3 regions of the Sodalis sp. RH22 genome follow, and region 2 is predicted to be linked to each of the others. Evidence: predicted binding sites of a transcription regulator. Region 2 holds the regulator's gene; each other region holds the start of a gene.
The links. Region 2 encodes CRP, which controls carbon source genes, mostly activating them, when cyclic AMP is high. Its sites were predicted from a motif close to ATGTGANNNNNNTCACAT; they were not measured.
Positions count from the first base shown of each region.

Region 1: azuC (stress response protein AzuC) is a predicted target of CRP. The motif match lies at 2,687-2,704, and genes of this name have one in related genera.
Region 3: deoC (deoxyribose-phosphate aldolase) is a predicted target of CRP. The motif match lies at 4,496-4,513, and genes of this name have one in related genera.

Region 1 is NZ_CP178731.1:2,585,250-2,592,739, reverse strand. It holds gene ACL2XN_RS11890 (DinI-like family protein) at 67-309, opposite strand; gene ACL2XN_RS11885 (hypothetical protein) at 561-1,412, shown strand; gene ACL2XN_RS11880 (alpha/beta fold hydrolase) at 1,629-2,450, shown strand; gene azuC (stress response protein AzuC) at 2,515-2,598, opposite strand; gene ACL2XN_RS11870 (acyl-CoA thioesterase) at 2,772-3,173, opposite strand; gene ACL2XN_RS11865 (SDR family NAD(P)-dependent oxidoreductase) at 3,274-4,068, opposite strand; gene ACL2XN_RS11860 (LysR family transcriptional regulator) at 4,313-5,200, opposite strand; gene ACL2XN_RS11855 (hypothetical protein) at 5,327-5,809, opposite strand; gene ACL2XN_RS11850 (hypothetical protein) at 5,831-6,664, opposite strand; gene ACL2XN_RS11845 (hypothetical protein) at 6,844-7,490, opposite strand, start outside.
Region 2 is NZ_CP178731.1:4,435,980-4,443,469, reverse strand. It holds gene ACL2XN_RS20040 (ABC transporter ATP-binding protein) at 131-2,056, shown strand; gene ACL2XN_RS20035 (LysE family translocator) at 2,062-2,664, opposite strand; gene ACL2XN_RS20030 (YheU family protein) at 2,786-3,028, shown strand; gene ACL2XN_RS20025 (phosphoribulokinase) at 3,133-4,002, shown strand; gene ACL2XN_RS20020 (OsmC family protein) at 4,212-4,634, opposite strand; gene ACL2XN_RS20015 (hypothetical protein) at 4,594-4,782, shown strand; gene crp (cAMP-activated global transcriptional regulator CRP) at 4,950-5,582, shown strand; gene ACL2XN_RS20005 (YccS/YhfK family putative transporter) at 5,636-7,490, shown strand, end outside.
Region 3 is NZ_CP178731.1:3,842,427-3,849,916, reverse strand. It holds gene glnA (glutamate--ammonia ligase) at 1-664, opposite strand, end outside; gene typA (translational GTPase TypA) at 1,061-2,884, shown strand; gene deoR (DNA-binding transcriptional repressor DeoR) at 2,963-3,736, opposite strand; gene deoC (deoxyribose-phosphate aldolase) at 3,784-4,461, opposite strand; gene rbsK (ribokinase) at 4,655-5,581, shown strand; gene fucP (L-fucose:H+ symporter permease) at 5,586-6,923, shown strand; gene ACL2XN_RS17445 (aldose 1-epimerase family protein) at 6,940-7,490, shown strand, end outside.

The DNA of each region.
Region 1 (7,490 bases), 1.9 Mb from region 2:
TTTCATCGGAGAGGGGACATGATAACGTAGCCCCGGCGGGCGCCGGGGCATGCGGTTGACTCCCTGTTATTCTGCAAGGGTAAGCCATTCCGCCGAGTCATCGAACATTTCCTCAACGATGCGGGCCAGGATGGCTTTATCGCTTTTGCTGGCATCCGTATCCAGGCCGTTGCGCTGCATCGGCTTGATGTTGACCTCGGCGTCAGGGAAAACCTGCTGTACGCGTTTGGTCAGCTCGGCCAGGATAAGACCGCCGGCGTCGGGCAAGGCGGTAAAATTTCTTTTGTCGTAAATCAGTTCAACATGCATGATCTATCCTTTTATTTATACTGGGTAAATATACAGTTTTTTCCGGAGCGAATGCAAGTTGCTTTGACGGTTTCTCGCGGTAAAAACGGCGCCGCGTCGATCGGGGCGGCATTGACTCGCCGTGTTCGGGCGTAATCATGGCGCCGGCCTGCCTGGCGGGGTATACTTTTACGGTGCGCTAAATCCTGTTCGCCGCTGTAATTACCTGATTTTTGATGGTAACCGAATCGCAGGTATGCCTGGGAAAACATATGATTAATCCAATTTACCGATTGCCGGTGTTGATCCTGCTGGCCGGCCTGGCCGTCAATGCGGCCGCGGCTGAAAAAGAATGCCCCGCGGCAAAAAAAAATATCAATGACAGTAATAACCTCATCATGCTGAGCGGCACCGCCAAAGGCGACATCCGGCTGGTGGTGGCGGGGATGGTGGGAAAAGATCTGGATGAACAGGCCCGCTCAAGCATCAGTTTCGACACCTGCGGCGCCCTTATCGAGGAAGCGTACGATTACCACAAAACGGAGGGCCGCATGACCCTGCGCATGTCCAATCACACGGTAAAATCCGCTGATGGCTGGGAGAGCGAGTACGATATCGCCATCATTCTCGATCAAGACGGCAAGCCAACGCTGGTTAACCATAAGCAGGGCAAAAGCCGGTTTTTTACCGGTAAAAACGGCGTGATCACCTCCTCGACCGATGCCTTTACTATTAACGAGCGGCCCGGATTTACCACCGGGACCTATGACTACGATAATAATTTGCGTCTGGTCAAAAGCACGGCGCGGGGCACCGACGCGTTCAGCAACGATGAATATATTTACGCCTATGATAAAAAAGGTTATTTCATCTCGATGCGTTCGAACCATGGTCAAACCCGTTATCAGTATGATGCCGACGGCAGGGAGGCGGGTTCTTTCTCGGTGTCACGGACGCCGGTAAGCCAGCTCACCAAAGTGGAGCAGTGCCAGCGCAACGACGACGTGGGCAACTGCATCCTGAGTTATGGCAGCGACACGGAAATTTTACCGCAGTCGATTATCAGACGACACCGCAGCACGGCCACGCAATACCAGTATTGGGACAGCGCGGAATCACATTGATTTTCCCGTGACTTAGGCCTGCATATTCTTTTTGCCGGCATCAAGCCGCCATTATCTTTTGGCGGCGGATGGCGGCTTACTCTTTTCGTTCCTAATCTTGATAGGTTGACCCGGAAATTGATGGCGCCCGCCAGGCGTTCTCATGCCCCGTATGCAATGCTGACGATAGCGTCGGCGGCTCTTATCCCCACTCACCCGAAAAAAGGATCAGACAACATGAGCACTATCACAACCGATGACGGGACGCAGATATTCTATAAGGACTGGGGCACCGGCCAGCCGGTGGTTTTTTCCCACGGCTGGCCGCTGACCGCCGATGCCTGGGACAGCCAGATGATGTTCCTTGCCGACAAGGGCTATCGGGTTATCGCCCATGACCGGCGCAGCCATGGCCGGTCGGCCCAGACGTGGGACGGGAATGATATGGATACCTATGCCGATGATCTCGCGGCCCTTATCGCCAGCCTGGATCTGCAGGACGCCATCCTTATCGGCCATTCCACCGGCGGCGGGGAAGTGGCGCGCTATATCGGTCGCCATGGTACCGGACGCGTGGCCAAAGCGGTGCTGATAAGCGCAGTGCCGCCGCTGATGCTGCAAACGGCGGCGAATCCCGAGGGCGTGCCGATAACGGTTTTCGACGGTATCCGGGCCGGCGTGTCGGCGGATCGATCGCAATTTTATCAAGATCTCGCGGTCTCGTTTTATGGTTATAACCGCGACGGCGCCAAACTCTCCCAGGGGGTGATAGATGCTTTCTGGCTGCAGGGGATGGCGGGCGGCATCGCCGGGCAATATGCCTGCATCAAGCAGTTCTCGCAGACGGATTTCACCGAGGATCTGAAAAAATTCGACGTGCCGACCCTGGTGCTGCAGGGCGATGACGATCAAATCGTGCCGCTAGAGGTTTCGGGCCGTAAATCAGCCAAGATCATTCCCGACGCCACGTTAAAAGTATTGGCCGGCGCGTCCCACGGTATGTGTACCGTGGATGCCGATAAGGTGAACGCCGCGCTGCTTGAATTTCTCCAGGCCTGATTTCATCAGCGTTTTTTTGCCAAAAAAAAAAGCTGCCGCGGCAGCTTTTTTGACGTCATGGAAATTAATACATGGCACCGGGCGGTACGTCTTTCACGGTATTAACGTATGACAGCAGAATTTTTTTCAGGAATTTACGGAATTTCATATGCTTTCCCTCACCAGGTTTGTTCGCCTGTAACGTGTTTGCGTTTGATGAGGTAATAATATGACCTCCGTCACATAAATGCAAATATTTGTGATGCGCATCACATAAAAAAGAGCATTTTTTTACAATGCCGGCGACGTGTTTTAACACATCGCGCCAATCCGGGGCGGGGATTATAACAGCGGGGTCGCTTTGTCATTTTCATCCACCGCGACAAAATTAAACTGCCCCCGCACCACTTCCTCCCGGCCCGCCGCGTACATATCTTCAAGGAAAATGGCGACATCCACGGTGATGCTGGTCCTGCCCACCCGGCTAACCCTGCCCACCAGCTCGATAATGGTGCCGGAAGGAATGGGCCGGCTGAAGGTGATTTTTTCCGTGGATACCGTTACCAGCCGTTTGCGGCAGAAGCGGGTGGCGGTAATAAAGGAAACCTCATCCATCCATGCCAGGGCGGTGCCGCCGAACAGGGTCGAATGATGGTTTATGGTGGTGGGAAACACCACCTTGGCGACGGTGGTGGTGGATTGCAGGATTTTTTGCTTTATTTCTGCGCTTAACTCATCGTGCATAGCAATACCTTCACATCTTTTTAACAAGTTAGTGAAGTGATTATGCCTGATATCGCGCGCGCATCCCAGAGGTGCGGCAGGGCCGGAGTTCAGGTCGCCGCTAGACGATACTGTTGATAACCCCGCCGTCCACCCGCAGCGCCGCGCCGGTGGTGGCCGATGCTTGCCGGGAGCAGGTATATACCACCAGGTTGGCCACTTCCTCGGGGGTCGCCAGCCGTTGGATAATAGAGGTTGACCGGTGGGTGCGCACAAAATCGGTTCCCGCCTGTTCAATACTCACGCCCGCATCCCGGGCGGAATCCTTCAGCATCTCGCGCACGCCTTCGGACAGCGTTGGGCCGGGCAGTACCGAGTTTACCGTGACCCCGGTGCCGGCGGCGAGTTTGGCCAACCCGCCCGCGACGGCCAGCTGCGCCGTTTTGGTCACCCCGTAATGGATCATTTCCGGCGGGATATTAAGCGCCGACTCCGATGAAATAAACACGATGCGCCCCCAGTCGCGTTCCAGCATGCCTTGCAGGTAAAAACGCGCCAGTCGTATGCCGGACATAACGTTGGTCTGGAAATAACGCTCCCACTCATCGTCATCCACGTCGAAAAAAGGCTTAGGGCCGTAAATGCCGGCGTTATTGACGATAATATCGGCGGCGGGTACGGCGCCGGTAAGCGTAGCCACGCCCGCCGCATCGGACAAATCAGCCGCCACGCCTTCAACCGCCGCCTGCGGCACCGTGTGTCGCAACTGGCCCAGCGCCTTATCTACCGTGGCCTGGCTGCGGCCGTTAATCACCACTGACGCGCCGGCGCGCGCCAGCCCAGTGGCGATGGCAAAACCGATGCCGCCGGTGGAGGCGGTGACGATGGCGCGTTTTCCCGATAAATCAATATGCATAATACTCTCCAGAAAAAAATGCGAGGACATGGCGCGGGACAACCTGTTCACCAGCTTATCTCCGCCGGCCGTAAGACGCGACAATAAGTTCGCTTCTGATGATGCTGAAGGTGCGCGTCTGAATGAATGATAGGTCATGATGGTTGCGGCGTTAAGCGGGGCAAGGCGAACCCCTGCGTCTTTGTGACGCGGTCCTCACGCTGCGCCGGCGATATCGGGCAGGCAAACTGCCGTCGGCCTGCGGTTATGCCAGGTTTTCAGCCAGGAAGTGCAGTAGCCGTTTGATGCGGGGCGGCTGGAATTTATTCCGATTATACAGGGCGACAAGGGGCGCCGGTTCAATAAAATACTGATCCAATACCGTCACCAGCCGGCCCGCGGCCAGGTCTTCACTGATATCCAGGATCGACTTATAAGCGAATCCGTATCCCATGACGGCCCATTTGCGGCTAATGTCGTCGTCATTGGTGGTGTAGGCGGGGGTCATGGTCAGCTGCCGCGGCATTTTTGCTTCATCGCGATAAACCCATTGCTCCTGATTGCCTAAGGTATTAATCAGGGCAATGGACGGCAATGCCTGCAGATGGGGGGGCGCCAGCGGTGGATCCAATTGCGCCAGCAGCGCCGGAGCAACGCATACCACCCGATGACTGTCGGCCAGTTTATAGGCCGTCATGCCGGCGTCGTCGTGCTGCCCATAGCGGATGGCGATGTCAATGTCGTCGCCGATCGGGGCGGTCGTGGCATCGGCCAGAGAGAGAATAAAGTGTATTGCGGGAAAGTCTTGGCGAAAGCGCTCCAATAAGCCAATCAGACGATTGCGGCCAACGTCGGAGGGGGCGGTAATGCGTATCGCGCCCTTGATGTCATCCTTGCCCGAACGCAACAGCTCGGTGACGTCATTAAGCTGTTCCACGGCGCGCTGGCTATAGCTTAGGAACAGCTTGCCCTCGTCGGTCAGCCTGAGCTGGCGGGTGGTCCGTTCAAACAGGCGCACCTTGAGACCGGTCTCCAGACGCACGATGCAGGCGCTCGCCGCCGCCGGAGAACAACCGAGCTTACGTCCCGCCGCCGAAAAACTGCCCAACATCGCCGCTTCGATAAAAAGTCGCAAATCACTTAAACGTTCCACTCATTATCCTTAATCTCATCTCTTTTACATTAGCATCCTTTATTATGCTGGATGACGGCGGAATTCGCCTTATTCTGCCGTTGCGTTAATTCCCCATCCCAACATAAGGTATTGACAACGGCTAATTTAGCGTATAAGGCCAGCGTCTTGACGCGCGCGCTCGGCCGCCAGCCGCGCCCTGAAATCATTCAGCGCGCTAATCTCTCGCCGCAGCGCGTTTGCCCGCGCCGTCTGCCCGCGCCGGACCGGGCTTATGTCGGTACCGGGAATCAGCCTGGCCAACGCCGCCAGCAGCTCAGGCAGGGGCTGGTTTTTGTTCTGCCTGACAAAATGGCTAAGCGCGACATAAGTCAGCGGAATATAAGCTGATTCACTATGCACAATCATCCGTGGATGACGGCGGTAGAAGCCCAACAGCTGGATTTTCGCATCCGCGACAATCTCATTTTCCCGGCAAGTGCCTTCACGGGCCGGCGCCTGCGCCGGCCTGAAACGACGGTCCTTCGCCCGAACTCCCGCGGCCGGCGGCAGGCCGCTTAGCCGCCCGGCGCCGATATCCGCGAAAACGCCCAGGGCGGCACTGACAAAAGAAATATCTGACCATCGCATATCAACTTCCTCTGAAATGAGTCACAGTGGTTGGTTCTGGGTTATCCGCTGATGCAGCAGGTCATCGACGATAAGCAGGTCCTGCCGCCAAAGCGCGCATGCCTGGTCCAGGTCATCATTAATGCCGGTTAACCTTTGTTCGCGCCTTGTTATCGCCCGGCCGACAAAATAATCCAGTGAATCCAGCAGGGCGGCGGCGGCGCGGGCGCGGGCGGCGGCGAGCCCCCCGGGATAGCACGCGATCAAATCATCCAACTGCCGTCGTACTTCCCCGCTCAGCGCGTTGTTTCTGTCGCCGTCCATAAGATGATCCTCCAGGGACAGCGTAATAAGGCGGGGAGGATGGGGCAGCAGCGGCGCCAGGCTGTTTTCCAATGTGCAACGGGTTGTCTCGCGCGGTTTCCCCTCCTCGTCATGCAGTATCATTATCAGCCGTCGCCCGAGATCGGGAAAACGGTTCTGCAAGGCGGCCAGAAAACGGATTTCCGGCTGAGCCAGCCCCGGCTGGCCCGCGCCGTGGACATACAGGATCCAGTCCGCGCCGATAGCGCCGGCCAGCGCGCCGGCGGGGGAGTCGTTGATATCGTCGATAAAGAGACAGCGGCGGGAGGGGTGATCAACGCCGCTTTTTTCTGGCGAATGGCGGTCGCTCAGGGCCGTGCGCGCATTACCGCTGATGGCGGCAGGCAATACCTTCTCCAGGACGCGTTTGCCCGTACCGCGTAAACCGCACAGCGCGATACGGTGTTCGGATAACGGACGAGCATGATTTGTCCGAAATTCCCGATAAAAAATGGCAAATTCAGGATCTTCTTTGCATAAGTAGTGCAAATTATCGCGCTCAGTCCTGTTCATTCTTCATGATTTCCCATGACATACTTAAGTCCCGCTAAGGTTATCGGCAGACCTTGCCTGATGTTTAACCTTCTGTTGCCCGGGGATGGCAGGAATGGTTCGATAATGCCGGGTCGAAAGCCCGCCGACCCTCATGAGCCATGAGGTTTTTGCTTATCAATACGGCGAGATATAAAACTTCAGGCAAGAAATAATTTTACTGAGCGGCTAATAAGGTTAATGTCTTCTCCCATTTGTATTATGGCACTGATATTATTAGTTTCTCTTGGCGTTGACATGTGCTCATTGCGTGCCTGTAGCAATCTTTCATACAAGTATTGCCCAAGCGCTGTTTCAGCAGGGAGATCCGTAATAAATGTCTCTTCCGACAGGCTATGGGCCAGGGCCAGATATTTACTCATAAAAGGCACGACGAGATATTTTAGCAGATGGTTGCCTGGACTAAATACGTTGGCAAACATTTTGTCTAGACATTCCCGCAGACGTTCGGAGATGCTCTCCAGTTTATCCTGCAGGCGGCCGGTTTTCCCGGTGTTAAAATGCGAACGTTGATCATAGATGTCCGTTGCTAAGATAACACCCATTTCTTTCATGATGCTAAAATAAATAGGCGCGGTTATTATGGTTTTTTCAGGGTTGTTCTTAATGTAATCTTGCACCAGGTAATGTAATTCAGCATAACTTTTAATAAAATATAAATAATTTTTATCCCTTCGGTTATGGTATTTGTTTTTAACCTTGTGCGCCGACTTTCCCGCCAGGGCAAAAAAAAGGGTTAGACTGCGCTGCGAATATTCCTGCTCGAAACTGTCTGTTCCCATTCCCT
Region 2 (7,490 bases):
ATTCCCCTCCAAAGCGTCGTCAGGGCGCGGCTTTTCCGCTACCATGCTTCGCAAAGTTGAAACCAGGACACGTTATCCTGGATAGCATTCAATAATGTTAATTTAACATACTCTCAAACTATGGCGCTTTATGATTGTCTTCTCCTCACTGCAAATTCGCCGCGGTACCAACGTACTGCTGGATAACGCCACCGCCACGGTGAATCCCGGGCAAAAGGTCGGACTCGTCGGCAAGAACGGCTGCGGCAAATCAACATTATTGGCATTGCTGAAGCATGAACTCGGCTGCGACGCCGGCAGCGTGACCTTCCCCGCCAACTGGTCGATGGCCTGGGTTAACCAGGAGACGCCGGCCCTTGACGTGCCGGCGCTGGAGTATGTTATCGACGGCGATCGCGAGTATCGCCAGCTGGAAGCCGACCTCCAGCTCGCCAACGAGAAAAACGACGGCCACGCCATCGCCACCGTGCACGGCAAGCTGGACGTTATCGAGGCATGGACCATTCGGCCGCGCGCCTCGAGCCTGCTGCACGGGCTGGGGTTCAGCCAGGATCAATTGCAACAGCCGGTGCGGGATTTTTCCGGCGGCTGGCGCATGCGCCTTAACCTGGCGCAGGCGCTGATTTGCCGCTCCGATTTGCTGTTGCTTGATGAACCGACCAACCACCTGGATCTGGACGCGGTCATCTGGCTGGAGAAATGGCTGAAAAATTATGACGGTACGCTGATTCTGATTTCCCATGACCGGGATTTTCTCGATCCTATCGTAAATAAAATCCTGCATATTGAACAGCAGACGCTGAACGAATATACCGGCAACTACTCGTCGTTTGAGCAGCAGCGGGTGACCAAGCTGGCGCAACAGCAGTCGCTGTTCCAGCACCAGCAGGAAAAAGTGGCCCATTTGCAGCATTATATCGACCGTTTCCGTGCCCAGGCCACCAAGGCCAAGCAGGCGCAAAGCCGGATCAAGATGCTTGAGCGGATGGAGCTGATCGCCCCGGCCCATGTGGATAATCCCTTCCAGTTCAAGTTCCGTACTCCGGAAAGCCTGCCGAGCCCCCTGCTGAGCATGGAGAAAGTCAGCGCCGGTTATGGCGAGCGCACCATCCTTAATTCCATCAAGCTTAACCTGGTGCCCGGTTCGCGCATCGGCCTGCTCGGACGCAACGGCGCCGGCAAGTCGACGCTTATCAAGCTGCTGGCCGGCACCCTTGAGCCGCAGTCCGGCACCATCGGCCTGGCGAAAGGCATCAAGCTGGGTTATTTCGCCCAGCATCAGCTGGAGTTCCTGCGCGCCGACGAATCGCCGCTGGCGCATATGATCCGGCTGGCGCCGCAGGAGTATGAGCAGGCGCTGCGCGACTATCTGGGCGGGTTTGGTTTCCGTGGCGATAAGGTGACCGAACCGACCGCGCGTTTTTCCGGCGGCGAAAAGGCCCGGCTGGTGCTGGCGCTGATTGTCTGGCAGCGTCCCAACCTGCTGCTGCTCGATGAGCCGACCAACCATCTGGATCTGGATATGCGCCAGGCGCTGACCGAAGCGCTGATAGATTTCGACGGCGCGCTGGTGGTGGTGTCCCATGACCGGCATTTACTGCGTTCCACCACCGATGAATTTTATCTGGTGCATGACGGTCGCGTCGCGTCGTTTGACGGCGATGTGGAGGATTACCAGCAGTGGCTGGTGGATCAGCAACGCCAGGCGGCGGCGCAGGACGGCAATGATACCGAGACCCCGGCGCCGCAGGTCAATAATGCCCAGGCCAGGAAAGACCAGAAGCGGCGCGAGGCGGATTTCCGTAATCAGACCCAGCCGTTGCGCAAGGCCATTACCCGCTATGAACAGCAAATGGAAAAACGTGGCGCGGAGCTGGCGGCCATCGAGGCCGGACTGGCCGACGCGGCGCTGTATGATATCAGCCGTAAAGCGGACCTGGCCCTGGCCCTGCAGCAGCAGGCCAAGGTTAAATCGCAGCTGGAAGAGGCGGAAATGGCGTGGCTGGACGCCCAGGAACAGTTGGAGACCCTGACCCGGGAGTTCGAGTCGCAATAAGCGCGTCAGCGCCAGATCAGCAATACGCAGGCCGCCGTCAGCAGGCCCATGGCGACGTTAAAAGCGATCCAGGCGCGTTTGCTGCGCAGCAGCCGGCCGATCAGGGTGCCGAAGCCGAGCCAGATAACGCCGGAGACGATATTGACGCTGACGATGCCGACGCTGATGGCGCCGACGGAGGTGATATAGGCGCTGCCGCTCAGGCTGAAGCTGGCTACCGCGCCCAGCGCCATCAGCCAGGCCTTGGGATTAAGAAACTGCAGCAGGCCGCCCTGGTAGAAGGGAATGGGCCGGGGGGGCGGCGCGTCGGTTTCCAGTTTTTCATAGGCGGCGGTGGCTATTTTCCAGGCCAGCCACAGCAGGTAAAGGCTGCCCGCCACCTTCAGCATAAAATGCAGGGACGGATAAAGCGTGATCAGGCCGCCGATGCCGAAGGCCACCAGCAGCAGGATACATTGCATGCCGAGCATGATGCCGATCATCAGCGGCATTGAGCGCCAGAAGCCAAAATTGGCGCCCGAGGCGGTAAGCAGCATATTATTAGGACCAGGGGTAATGGCGGCCACCCAGAGAAACCCCAGCATTGACAGAAAAAGACTCAGTTCCACGTTTTGGCGGCTCCCCGTAAAATAACGCGTATGAAGCTACCAGTGCGCACGGGGATGCACAAGGCATAACAGGTGAAATTTACTCAACACCTTGATTTATTGACTATCGGGACACAATATCGTGATTATTCCCTGGGAACAAATCGATCCTGACACGCTCTATAACCTGATCGAGTCCTTTGTACTGCGTGAGGGCACCGATTATGGCGAGCAGGAGAAATCACTGGCGCAAAAGGTCGAGGATGTAAAACGCCAGTTGATAAGCGGCGAGGCGGTGGTGGTCTGGTCGGAACTGCATGAAAATATCAATATCATGCCGCGCGGCCGGTTTAATGACCAGGCCGGTAATACGCCGGGCGAATAGCGAAGCCCCTGGCCCCTAAGCGCTAAATATGCTAACACTCACTTCTGGGCCTTGATGCCGGGCGCACTTCTTCACGCCGCAATTCAACCAAGCGTAGGGTTACCATGTCGACAAAACACCCCATTATTGCCGTTACCGGTTCCAGCGGTGCGGGCACCACCACCACCAGCCTGGCGTTTCGTAAAATATTCCAGCAGTTGAATATCCACGCCGCCGAACTGGAGGGTGACAGCTTTCATCACTTTACCCGGCCGGAAATGGATATGGCGATCCGCAAGGCGCGGGATTTAGGGCGCCATATCAGCTACTTTGGTCCGGACGCCAATAACTTTGGCCTGCTGGAGCATACGTTTCATCAGTATGGCGATACCGGCCGCGGTCAGTCGCGTAAATATCTGCATACGTATGACGAGGCGGTGCCGTATAACCAGATCCCCGGTACCTTTACGCCCTGGCAGGCGTTGCCGGAACCGACGGACGTGTTATTTTACGAGGGGCTGCACGGCGGCGTGGTAACCGATAGCCATGACGTGGCGAAGCACGTGGATTTGCTGGTGGGCGTGGTGCCCATCGTCAACCTGGAGTGGATCCAGAAACTGGTGCGCGATACCGGCGAGCGGGGGCATTCGCGCGAGGCGGTGATGGATTCGGTGGTGAGGTCGATGGAGGATTATATTAACTACATCACGCCGCAGTTTTCCCGCACCCATATCAATTTCCAGCGGGTGCCGACCGTCGACACGTCGAACCCTTTCGCCGCCAAGGCGATTCCCTCACTTGACGAAAGTTTTGTCGTTATTCATTTCCGTAGCCTGGCGCATATCGACCTGCCTTACCTGCTGGCGATGCTGCAAGGCTCCTTTATTTCCAATATTAATACGCTGGTGGTGCCCGGGGGCAAGATGGGGCTGGCGATGGAGCTGATAATGGGGCCGCTGGTACAGCAGTTGCTGGAAGGAAAGGAAATTAAGTAAACTCGAGGCCTCGGGCGGGAACACCACGCCCGATTCGGCCCCATCGGCATGCTTTCCCTTGAACACGCCAGGATTCGCTGCGGTGTTGGCGGGCCTAGCATACCGTGCCATGGGGCGCTCGGTCGGGCAGAGAAACCATGCCCGATTCGACCCCATTGGCGCGCTCTCCCTTGAACACGCCGGGTTTGAGTGCGGTGTTGGCGGGCCGGTTAGGCGGCGGGGGCGTGGCGTTCGTCGCGCACTTCAAAGCTGTGGGTCATATTGACCGACGCGCCGAGCATCAGTGAGACCGAGCAGTATTTTTCCGCCGATAGCGTCACCGCCCGCTCCACCGCCTTGTCGGTCAGCCCGGCGCCGGTGACGATAAAATGCAGGTTGATATGGGTAAACAGGCGCGGCGCCTCGTCGCGGCGCTCGGAGGTGAGTTTGACCTCGCAGTCCCGGACGTCCTGCCGCGCTTTGTGTAAAATCGATACCACATCAATGGCGCTGCAGCCGCCGACCGACATCAATACCATTTCCATTGGGCTGGGCGCTTTTTCGCCCGCGTTCCCATCCATCAAAACCTGGTGGCCCGAGGCGGATTCGCCCATGAAAGACAACCCTTCTACCCATTTGACCCGTGCCTGCATTATGATACTCCTGATGAAAAGCTTTCCAGCAGACTACATTTTTGTTGGAAAACTGGCAATGTTACTGAACATACTTCATGCTGAAGCAAGACAACAGAAGACACTGCTTCAAACCTATGCTAAAAACAAGGCTGGATCGGCCTCATGATAATGAAAGGGCAAGAGATCGATCGGAACATCACATTACCAGACCCTAATAAGTTCCCTTACGTCGCTCCGTTTAAACGCGGAGTCAGAGTGAATAATACAAGCGCCGTAACAGGGAATACGATGTCCCGAACCTGGGATAGCGATGACAAAAGAGGATAACAGCGAATGGTTCTCGGCAAACCGCAAACAGACCCGACTCTCGAATGGTTCCTGTCTCATTGCCATATTCATAAGTATCCATCGAAGAGTACACTTATACATCAGGGTGAAAAGGCTGAAACGCTTTACTACATCGTTAAGGGCGCCGTGGCGGTGCTGATTAAGGATGAAGAAGGCAAAGAGATGATTCTCTCCTATCTTAACCAGGGAGATTTCATCGGTGAGCTCGGCCTATTCGAGGAAGGTCAGGAACGCAGTGCCTGGGTACGGGCGAAAACCGCCTGTGAAGTCGCCGAGATTTCGTATAAAAAATTCCGGCAGCTGATTCAGGTGAATCCGGATATCCTGATGCGCCTGTCGGCGCAAATGGCCAGTCGTTTACAGGTAACGTCGGAAAAAGTCGGCAACCTGGCATTCCTGGACGTTACCGGACGCATAGCGCAAACCCTGTTGAACCTGGCGAAACAACCCGACGCCATGACCCACCCCGACGGCATGCAGATAAAAATCACTCGTCAGGAAATCGGCCAGATTGTCGGCTGTTCCCGCGAGACGGTAGGACGTATTCTTAAAATGCTCGAAGATCAAAATCTTATATCCGCGCACGGTAAAACCATTGTTGTTTACGGCACGCGCTGATAGCCCCGTTATACAGGCGTGGTGCTTCGTACCACGCTTTTTTTGCTGACAGTATGTGGCGCCGGTTAATCTACCACCCTGAAGTAAACTATGCCCTGCGGCAAACCATCGTGCTATGCCTGCCGGTGGCCGCCGGCCTGTTATTCGGCAGCTTGCAAAACGGCCTGCTGTTTTCGTTGGTCCCTGCCTGCTGCAATATCGCCGGCCTCGATACCCTGCATAAACGGTTTTTCAAGCGCCTGGCCGTCGGCGGTGCGCTGTTCGCGCTGAGCAGCGTGCTGATCCAGGTGCTGTTGGCCGTGCCGGTGCCATTGCCCTTGGTGATGCTCGGCCTGGCGCTGCTGTTCGGCGTTACCGGTGAAATCAGCCCGCTGCACGGCCGTTTATTGCCCGCCGCGCTTATCGCCGCCATCTTTACCCTGGGCCTGGCCGGCAATGTGCCGCCCGTCGTGCCGCCGCTGCTGTATATTGCCGGCACCGCCTGGTACGGACTGTTCAACGCCCTGTGGTTCCGGTTGTGGAAGGAGCAGCCGATGCGGGAATCTCTTAGCCTGCTGTATCGGGAGCTGGCGGATTATATCGAGGCGAAATATACCCTGCTGACACAGCATACCGATCCGGAAACCGCCCTGCCGCCGCTGTTTGCCCGCCAGCAGGCGGTGATTGATCTGATTGCCCAGGTATACCAGCAGCTTTATATGCTGTCGGCCAATGATCAGCTGCAGTACAAACGCCTGCTGCGTTCTTTCCAGGTGGCGCTGGATTTGCAGGAGCATATCGCCGTCAGCCTGCACCAGCCGGACGAAGTACAAAAACTGGTGGCGCAAAGCCACGCCGAGGCGGTTATCCGCTATAACGCCCGGCTGATTGCCGCGCGGTTGCGGGTACTGGCGGATGATATTCTCTATCACCGGCAGCCGGGGCGTTTTAACATGGCCACCGCGCTGTCGGCCCTGGAAAAAATTGCCGACCGGCATCCGGATAATCCGGTCGGACAGTTTTGTTATTACCATTTCAGCCGTATCGCCCGGCTGCTGCGTACCCAGCGCCCGCTTTACCGCCGCGACCTGATGGCCGACAACCAGCAGCGGCTGTCGTTTTGGCATGCGCTGGTCAGCTACTGTTCCTTTAAATCCATGGCGCTGCGCAGCGCGGCAAGGCTTGGGATTATGCTGGCCATCGGCAGCAGCCTGGGGCTGGTATTGGATCTCCCCAAACCCTACTGGATTTTAATGACGGTGATGTTTGTCAGCCAGAACGGCTATAACGCCACCCGGGTGCGGATCCAGCATCGGGCCCTGGGCACGTTGGCGGGGTTGGTGATTGCCGCCGGCACGCTGCAATTCAGGCTGAGCGACGGCACGGTATTGCTGTGCATGTTGTTCCTGACGCTGGCGTCTTACCTGGTGTTGCGCAAAAATTACGGCCTGGCGATGATCGGCATGACGGTGACCGCGGTGTATACGTTGCAGCTACTGTCGCTGAACGGCGCGCATTTCCTGGTGCCCAGGCTGGTGGATACGCTGATCGGCTGTATGCTGGCGTTCGGCGGCATGCTGTGGTTATGGCCGCAGTGGCAAAGCGGTATGCTGCGCAAAAACGCCCATCTGGCGCTGGAGCGGGGCCAGGACGCGCTGCGGCTGCTGCTGCAACCCGCCCCCGAGCCGGCGGCGCTGGCCTACGCGCGCATGAAGGTCAACCAGGCGCACAACGCGCTGTTTACGTCGCTTAGCCAGGCGATGCGGGAGCCGGCGTTTAATTCGCGCTATCTGACCGATATGCGTTTATGGGTGACCCATAGCCAGTTCATCGTCGAGCACATCAATGCCATGACCATCCTGGCGCGGGATCACTACATGCTGACGCCGACGCTGGCGCAAAAGTACCTGGCCTCTTGCGAGGTGGCGC
Region 3 (7,490 bases), 590 kb from region 2:
TTTCGTTCTGGCCGGCGGTGGCGACTTCATGGTGATGAGCTTCAACCACCAGGCCCATTTCTTCCAGGGTCAAACACATGGCGGAACGCAGATCCTGTGATGAATCCACCGGGGGAACCGGGAAATAACCGCCTTTGATGCCGGGACGATGGCCTTTATTGCCGCCTTCGTAAACTTTATCGGTATTCCATGCGGCTTCAACGTCGTCAATAGCGACATGGGAACCGGAAATTGACGAACCAAAGCGGATATCGTCAAACAGGAAAAATTCAGGTTCCGGCCCAAACAGCACGGTATCGGCAATGCCGGAGGTTTTCAGAAACTCTTCGGCGCGTTTGGCGATGGAACGCGGGTCGCGATCGTAGCCTTGCATGGTGGCAGGCTCAAGGATGTCGCAACGGATAATCAGGGTGGTTTCTTCATAGAAGGGGTCGAGCATCGCCGTGCTGGCATCGGGCATCAGCACCATGTCGGACTCGTTAATGCCTTTCCAGCCGCCAATGGAGGAGCCGTCAAACATTTTTCCATCTTCAAAGAAGTCGGCATCTACCTGATGGGCTGGTATAGTGACGTGCTGTTCTTTACCTTTCGTATCAGTGAAACGCAGGTCGACGAATTTTACTTCGTGCTCGTTAAGCATCGTCAAAACGTGTTCAGCGGACATAACTTGTATTCTCCCGGATGTGCCATTGTCGTCGTGGAACGAAATCGTATGGATCGAATTTTATTTAACTTAGCTGGGCTAGGCTAAACTGGACTGGTATAAACAGTAGCTAAAAGTGTGCCAACATTGCCAAAATGATGAGAAGGGCCGCGTTTCCGGCCTTATTAACCAAAGTCCGCCTGCACCAGATTGGTGGGATAGCGCTATATTAGTGCATTTGGGCAGTAAGTGGGCACTATTTTGGTGCAATAAATGGGGCGAGGTGAAATAATGCACTGAGAAAGGGATGACGAAGCGTCAAAAATGACGCAAATGCAGAGATCGTCGCGATCTTGTTTAGTCCCTCGCTTATTACGTGTACAATAACGCGCTATTTCTAATGCCTGAGGCAAAGTTGTGATCGAAAATTTGCGTAACATCGCCATCATCGCGCACGTCGACCATGGTAAAACTACCCTGGTCGATAAGCTGTTGCAACAATCCGGAACATTGGGTGACCGCAACGACGCCACTGAGCGCGTCATGGACTCCAACGATTTGGAGAAAGAGCGCGGGATTACCATCCTCGCTAAAAATACCGCTATTAACTGGCACGACTACCGTATCAACATCGTTGATACCCCCGGACATGCCGATTTCGGCGGCGAGGTTGAGCGCGTGATGTCCATGGTTGACTCGGTATTGCTGCTGGTCGACGCCATGGACGGACCCATGCCGCAAACCCGGTTCGTGACCCAGAAAGCCTTTGCTTACGGTCTCAAACCCATTGTGGTCATCAATAAAGTCGACCGTCCCGGCGCCCGCCCTGATTGGGTAGTGGACCAGGTGTTTGATTTATTTGTCAACCTCGGCGCAACCGATGAGCAACTGGATTTTCCGATCATATATGCCTCCGCGTTAAACGGTGTTGCGGGCTATGAGCACGAGAACATGGCCAGCGACATGACCCCGCTGTTTGAATCCATCGTCAAGAACGTCGAAGCGCCGAACGTCGACAGCGACGGCGCGTTCCAGATGCAGATTTCGCAGCTTGACTACAACAGCTATGTTGGCGTCATCGGTATCGGCCGCATCAAACGCGGCTCGGTTAAACCGAACCAGTCTGTTACCATCATCGACCATGAAGGTAAGCGTCGCAACGGCAAAGTGGGCCAGGTGCTGGGCCATATGGGCCTGCTGCGCATCGAGTCCAAGCTGGCGGAAGCGGGTGATATCATCGCCGTTACCGGCCTTGGCGAGCTGAATATCTCCGATACCATTTGCGATCAGGCCCTGGTCGAAGCGTTGCCGCCGCTGACGGTGGACGAACCTACCGTTTCCATGTCGTTCGGCGTCAACACCTCGCCGTTCTGCGGCAAGGAAGGCAAATACGTCACCTCCCGCCAGATCCTTGAGCGCCTGAACAAAGAGCTGGTGCACAACGTGGCCCTGCGCGTGGAAGAAACCGTCGATCCGGACACCTTCCTGGTCTCGGGCCGCGGCGAGCTGCATTTGTCGGTGCTGATCGAAAACATGCGGCGTGAAGGTTTTGAAATCGCCGTATCGCGCCCGAAAGTTATCTATCGTACCGTCGACGGCAAGAAACAAGAGCCGTTCGAACAGGTTACCCTGGATATCGAAGAACAGAACCAGGGCCCGGTTATGGAAGCCATGGGCATCCGTAAAGGTGAAATGCGCGATATGCTGCCGGATGGCAAAGGACGCATCCGTCTTGATTACATCATCCCCAGCCGCGGCTTGATTGGTTTTCGCACCGACTTTTTAACCATGACGTCCGGCACCGGCCTGCTGTATTCGTCGTTCAGCCATTATGACGATGTCCGTCCGGGTGAAATCGGCCAACGCCAGAACGGCGTGATGATTTCCAACGGCCAGGGCAAAGCGGTAGCCTACGCCTTGTACAGCCTGCAGGATCGCGGCCGTTTGTTCCTGGGCCACGGCGCGGAAGTGTATGAAGGCCAGATTATCGGCATCCACACCCGTTCCAACGACCTGACGGTAAACTGCCTGACAGGTAAAAAACTGACCAACATGCGTGCTTCCGGCACCGATGAGGCCACGACGCTGGTGACCCCGATCAAGATGTCGCTGGAACAGGCCCTGGAGTTTATCGATGATGATGAACTGGTGGAAGTGACACCGCTGTCCGTGCGTTTACGTAAACGTCATTTGACCGAAAATGACCGTAAACGCGCTAACCGTTCGGGTAAAGAAGCTTAAACCCGTCGGCCCAGGCGGCGATAACGTAACAATGCCGGTCTGCGTAAGCAGCCCGGCATTTTTTTGCCCGTCGTTCAGCTATTCCCGGCGATAAAGCAGCCTGATGTCATGCTGTTGGCAATACTCATGAAATTTCGGCGGCGGCGATTGGTCGGTTATCAGGGTATGAAACAAGGATAAAGCACCGATAAAGGCGGGTTTGATGTTGTCGAATTTACTGTGATCGGCCACCAGGATTGCCTGCTGCGACATGGACAACGCGCGATGCTTCATGGTGAGTTCGTCAAAGTTAAAGCAGGTGGCGCCGAAACCGATATCAATACCCGCCGCGGAGATAAACGCTTTATCGGGGCGGATATTATCCAGGATGGAATATTGGGTCAGCGGCGTAAAGATGCAGTTGGCGGGGTGGAACTCGCCGCCGCATAAAATAACTTTGCAATTAGGATGATCTTGTAACGCCAGGAAAGTATTCAGGGAATAGCAGACGGCGGTAAACGCCAGGTCATCGTCAATCGCATCGATGATAAACGGGGTGGTGGTGCCGCAGTCGAAAAAAACCGTGTCGTCCGGCTCGATCAGCGCCGCCGCCAGGCGGCCGGTAAGGGTTTTTTCCTCAACGTGCTTGGCTTTTTGATCCGAAACAAAATAGTGGGTAACGTTATTATTGCGCGGATCGTTAACCACGTAACCGCCCAGCAGTACGACCTGCGCGGGTTCGGCGCTGAGATCGCGGCGGATGGTCATCTCCGAGACGCCCAGCAGGACGGCGGCATCTTTCAAATGAAGCTTATCTTCCCGCTTCAGGGCGAGTATCAGTTTATTAATCCTTTCTTCGCGCCGCGTTTCCATATGACATCCTGCGTTATCAGACCCGATTTCCGCCGGGTTCTCAGAAATTAATAGTCGCTGGCGGACGCCTTGCCCGATACGATCGCGACACCTGAACTGGTGCCGATTCGGGTGGCGCCGGCCAGGATCATGGCGGTGGCGGTCTGGCGATCGCGTACGGCGCCGGAGGCCTTAACGCCCAGCTCCCCGCCGACGGTTTCGCGCATCAGCCTGACATGTTCTTCTTTTGCGCCGCCGGTGCTGAAGCCGGTGGATGTTTTCACAAACGCCACCTTCAGTTCGCGGCATATCCGGCAAACCGCGACAATTTGTGGTGAACTCAACAAACAGGTTTCCAATATTACCTTCAACGGAATAGCCGCGCAAACCTCGCGGACCGCGCGGATATCGGCGGTTACCGCGTCAATATTGCCGCTTTTGAGCCAACCGACGTTAATCACCATATCTATTTCCTGCGCACCCGCCGCAATCGCCGCCTGCGCCTCGAACGCCTTGGCGGAGGTCAGGCCGGCGCCCAACGGAAAGCCGATCACCGAGCAGACCTTTACCGGGCTGTCGCGCAGCAAGCGCGCGGCAAGCGGCACATACCCGGAATTGACGCAGACCGCATAAAATCCGCACTGTTTAGCCTCGCCGCATAACGTGGTGATCTGCGCTTCGGTGGCATCCTGCGCCAGCAGGGTATGGTCGATGTAAGGGGCAAAATCGATTTCAGGGGAAGTCATGTTAATGTCCTTTATGTGGATTATCACGATAATAATGTGAGAATAATAACATTACAGAAGCCTCTTACAATAGGCATGTGGCAATTTAATTTTCATTAAACGATGTGATCATTGTCATGTTACTAACATTTTTGTCTTGTTAGTGTTAATAAAATAACATTGAATAAGGTTAAAAATATGAGGGCTAATAATTATGGATATCGCAGTTATCGGTTCCAACATGGTGGATTTAATCACCTATATCAAAGAGATGCCTAAAACCGGGGAAACGCTGGAAGCCCCCGGTTTTGAAATCGGCTGCGGCGGCAAGGGCGCCAATCAGGCGGTAGCCGCCGCCAAGCTAGGGGCGGAGGTGATGATGGTCAGTAAAGTCGGCGAGGATCTCTTTGCGGACAATACCGTTAACAACCTGGTGCGCCATGGGGTCGATACCCGCTATGTGGAAACGGTGGCGGGCGTATCCAGCGGCGTAGCGCCGATTTTTGTCGATCCAGATTCACATAATCGCATCCTGATTATCAAAGGCGCCAACGATCACCTCGGCGCGCAGGACATCGATCGGGCGGCGGAACAGCTCAAGGGCTGCCGGCTGATTATCCTGCAGCTGGAAATTCCGCTCGCCACCGTCTATCACGCCATTGATTTTGCCGCCCGGCATCAGGTTCCCGTAATCCTTAATCCGGCGCCCGCCACCCGGGAACTGGATATCGCGTATGCCTGCCGGTGCGACTTTTTTATGCCTAACGAGACAGAGCTGGAAATTCTGACCGGCATGCCGGTGGACAGCGAGGAGCATATCCTGCTGGCCGGCCGTTCGCTGCTGGCCAAAGGATTGAAGAACCTGATTATTACCATGGGGCATCGCGGCTCGATGTGGCTAAGCGGCAACGAGGTGTACCGGGTCGATCCGGTACCGGTCGACGCCGTGGATACCAGCGGCGCCGGCGATGCGTTTATCGGCTGTTTTGCGCATTATTTTGTCGCGCGCGGCGATATCAAACAGGCCATGCGCTACGCGTCCGCCTATGCCGCCTACAGCGTCCGGGGTAAAGGCACCCAGCGTTCCTATGCCGAGGCTTCCCAGTTCCATGATTTCCTTGCCACCCTTCATCAGGAATAACATCATGCGCCACAATACGGTACAAATGCCTGACGGCTATTTAAACAAAACACCGTTGTTTCAATTTATCCTGCTGTCCTGCCTGTTTCCGCTATGGGGCTGCGCCGCCAGCCTTAACGATATCCTGATCACCCAGTTCAAAACGGTGTTCGCATTGAGCGATTTTGCCAGCGCCCTGGTGCAAAGCGCCTTTTACGGCGGTTATTTCCTGATTGCCATCCCGGCGTCGATGGTTATCCGCAAAAGCAGCTACAAAATGGCCATTATGATCGGCCTGTCGCTGTATATCATCGGCTGCGTACTGTTCTATCCCGCCTCCCATATGGCCACCTATACCATGTTCCTGGCGGCCATTTTTGCCATCGCCATCGGCTTAAGCTTTCTTGAGACCGCGGCCAATACCTACAGCTCGATGATCGGTCATCGCGATTACGCGACCCTGCGGCTGAACATCAGCCAGACGTTTTATCCCATCGGCGCGCTGATGGGTATTGTGCTGGGGAAATACCTGGTGTTTCAGGAAGGCGGCAGTTTAAGCAGCCAAATGGCCGCCATGACGCCGGAGCAGGTGCATCAGTTCCGTCTCAATATGCTGGAACTGACCCTGGAACCCTATAAATACCTGATTATGGTGCTGGTGGTGGTGATGGTGCTGTTTATGCTCACCCGGTATCCCCACTGCAAACCGCAGCCCGATAAGCAAAACCGCCGCGCCGCGCCCGGCATGGGCGAAACGCTGCGTTATCTTGCCGGCAATGCGCGCTTTCGCAAGGGCATCGCGGCGCAGTTTCTCTATGTGGGCATGCAGGTGGCCGTATGGTCGTTTACCATCCGTTTGGCGCTGAACCTGGGGGCGGTAAATGAGCGTGACGCGTCCAACTTTATGATTTACAGCTTTATTTGTTTTTTTATCGGTAAATTTGTCGCCAATTTCCTGATGACGCGCTTTACCCCGCAAAAAGTTCTTATCGCCTATTCTATCCTGGGCGTGGCGACGCTGGCCTATGTGGTGCTGGTGCCGAACTTCACCGCCGTCTATGCCGCGGTATTTGTCAGCGTACTGTTCGGACCCTGCTGGGCCACCATTTATGCCGGCACGCTCGATACGGTGGATAATAAATATACCGAAGTGGCCGGCGCGGTGATCGTTATGGCCATCGTCGGCGCCGCCGTGGTGCCGGCAATCCAGGGGTATGTCTCCGATCATCTCGGGTCGATGAAACAGGCGTTCGGCGTGTCATTATTGTGCTTTGCCTATGTCGGTTACTATTTCTGGGGCGAACTGCGCAATAAACAACCGCGAATCGCGACCGCGGAATCGATGATGGATAACCAACTTTAAGCAAGGAGTCGATATTATGGCCGCTGTTATTCATCTTACGCGCCAGCAATTCACCGGACAGCCGTTTCGTCTGGTGGAGAATGGTGAACTTAGCGTCACGTTATTTACCTATCCTTCGGGTATCGAAGCCGTGACCCTGCGCAATAGCCGGGGGTTTATCACCCTGCTGCCCTTTTACGGGCAGATGGTATGGGACGCGCAGTTCGACGGCCATAGCCTGCGCATGGAGAACCCCTTTAGCGAACCCAAATGGGGCGAGTCGGTGGTGGATACCTATGGCTGCTTTGCGTTCCACTCCGGCCTGCTGAGCAACGGCTGCCCGGCGCCGGAAGATACCCATCCCCTGCATGGCGAAATGCCCTGCGCACGTATGGATAGCGCTTTCCTGCTGGTGGATGGCGACAGCGTAACCCTGGGCGGCGGCTATGAATATGTTAAAGGCTTTGGTGATCATTACCTGGCGTCGCCCTCGGTCAGGCTGGGCGCCGGCGCGACACTGATGACCATCGCCATGCGGGTCACCAATCTGGCCAGCGTGCCGATGCCGCTCCAGTATATGTGCCATAT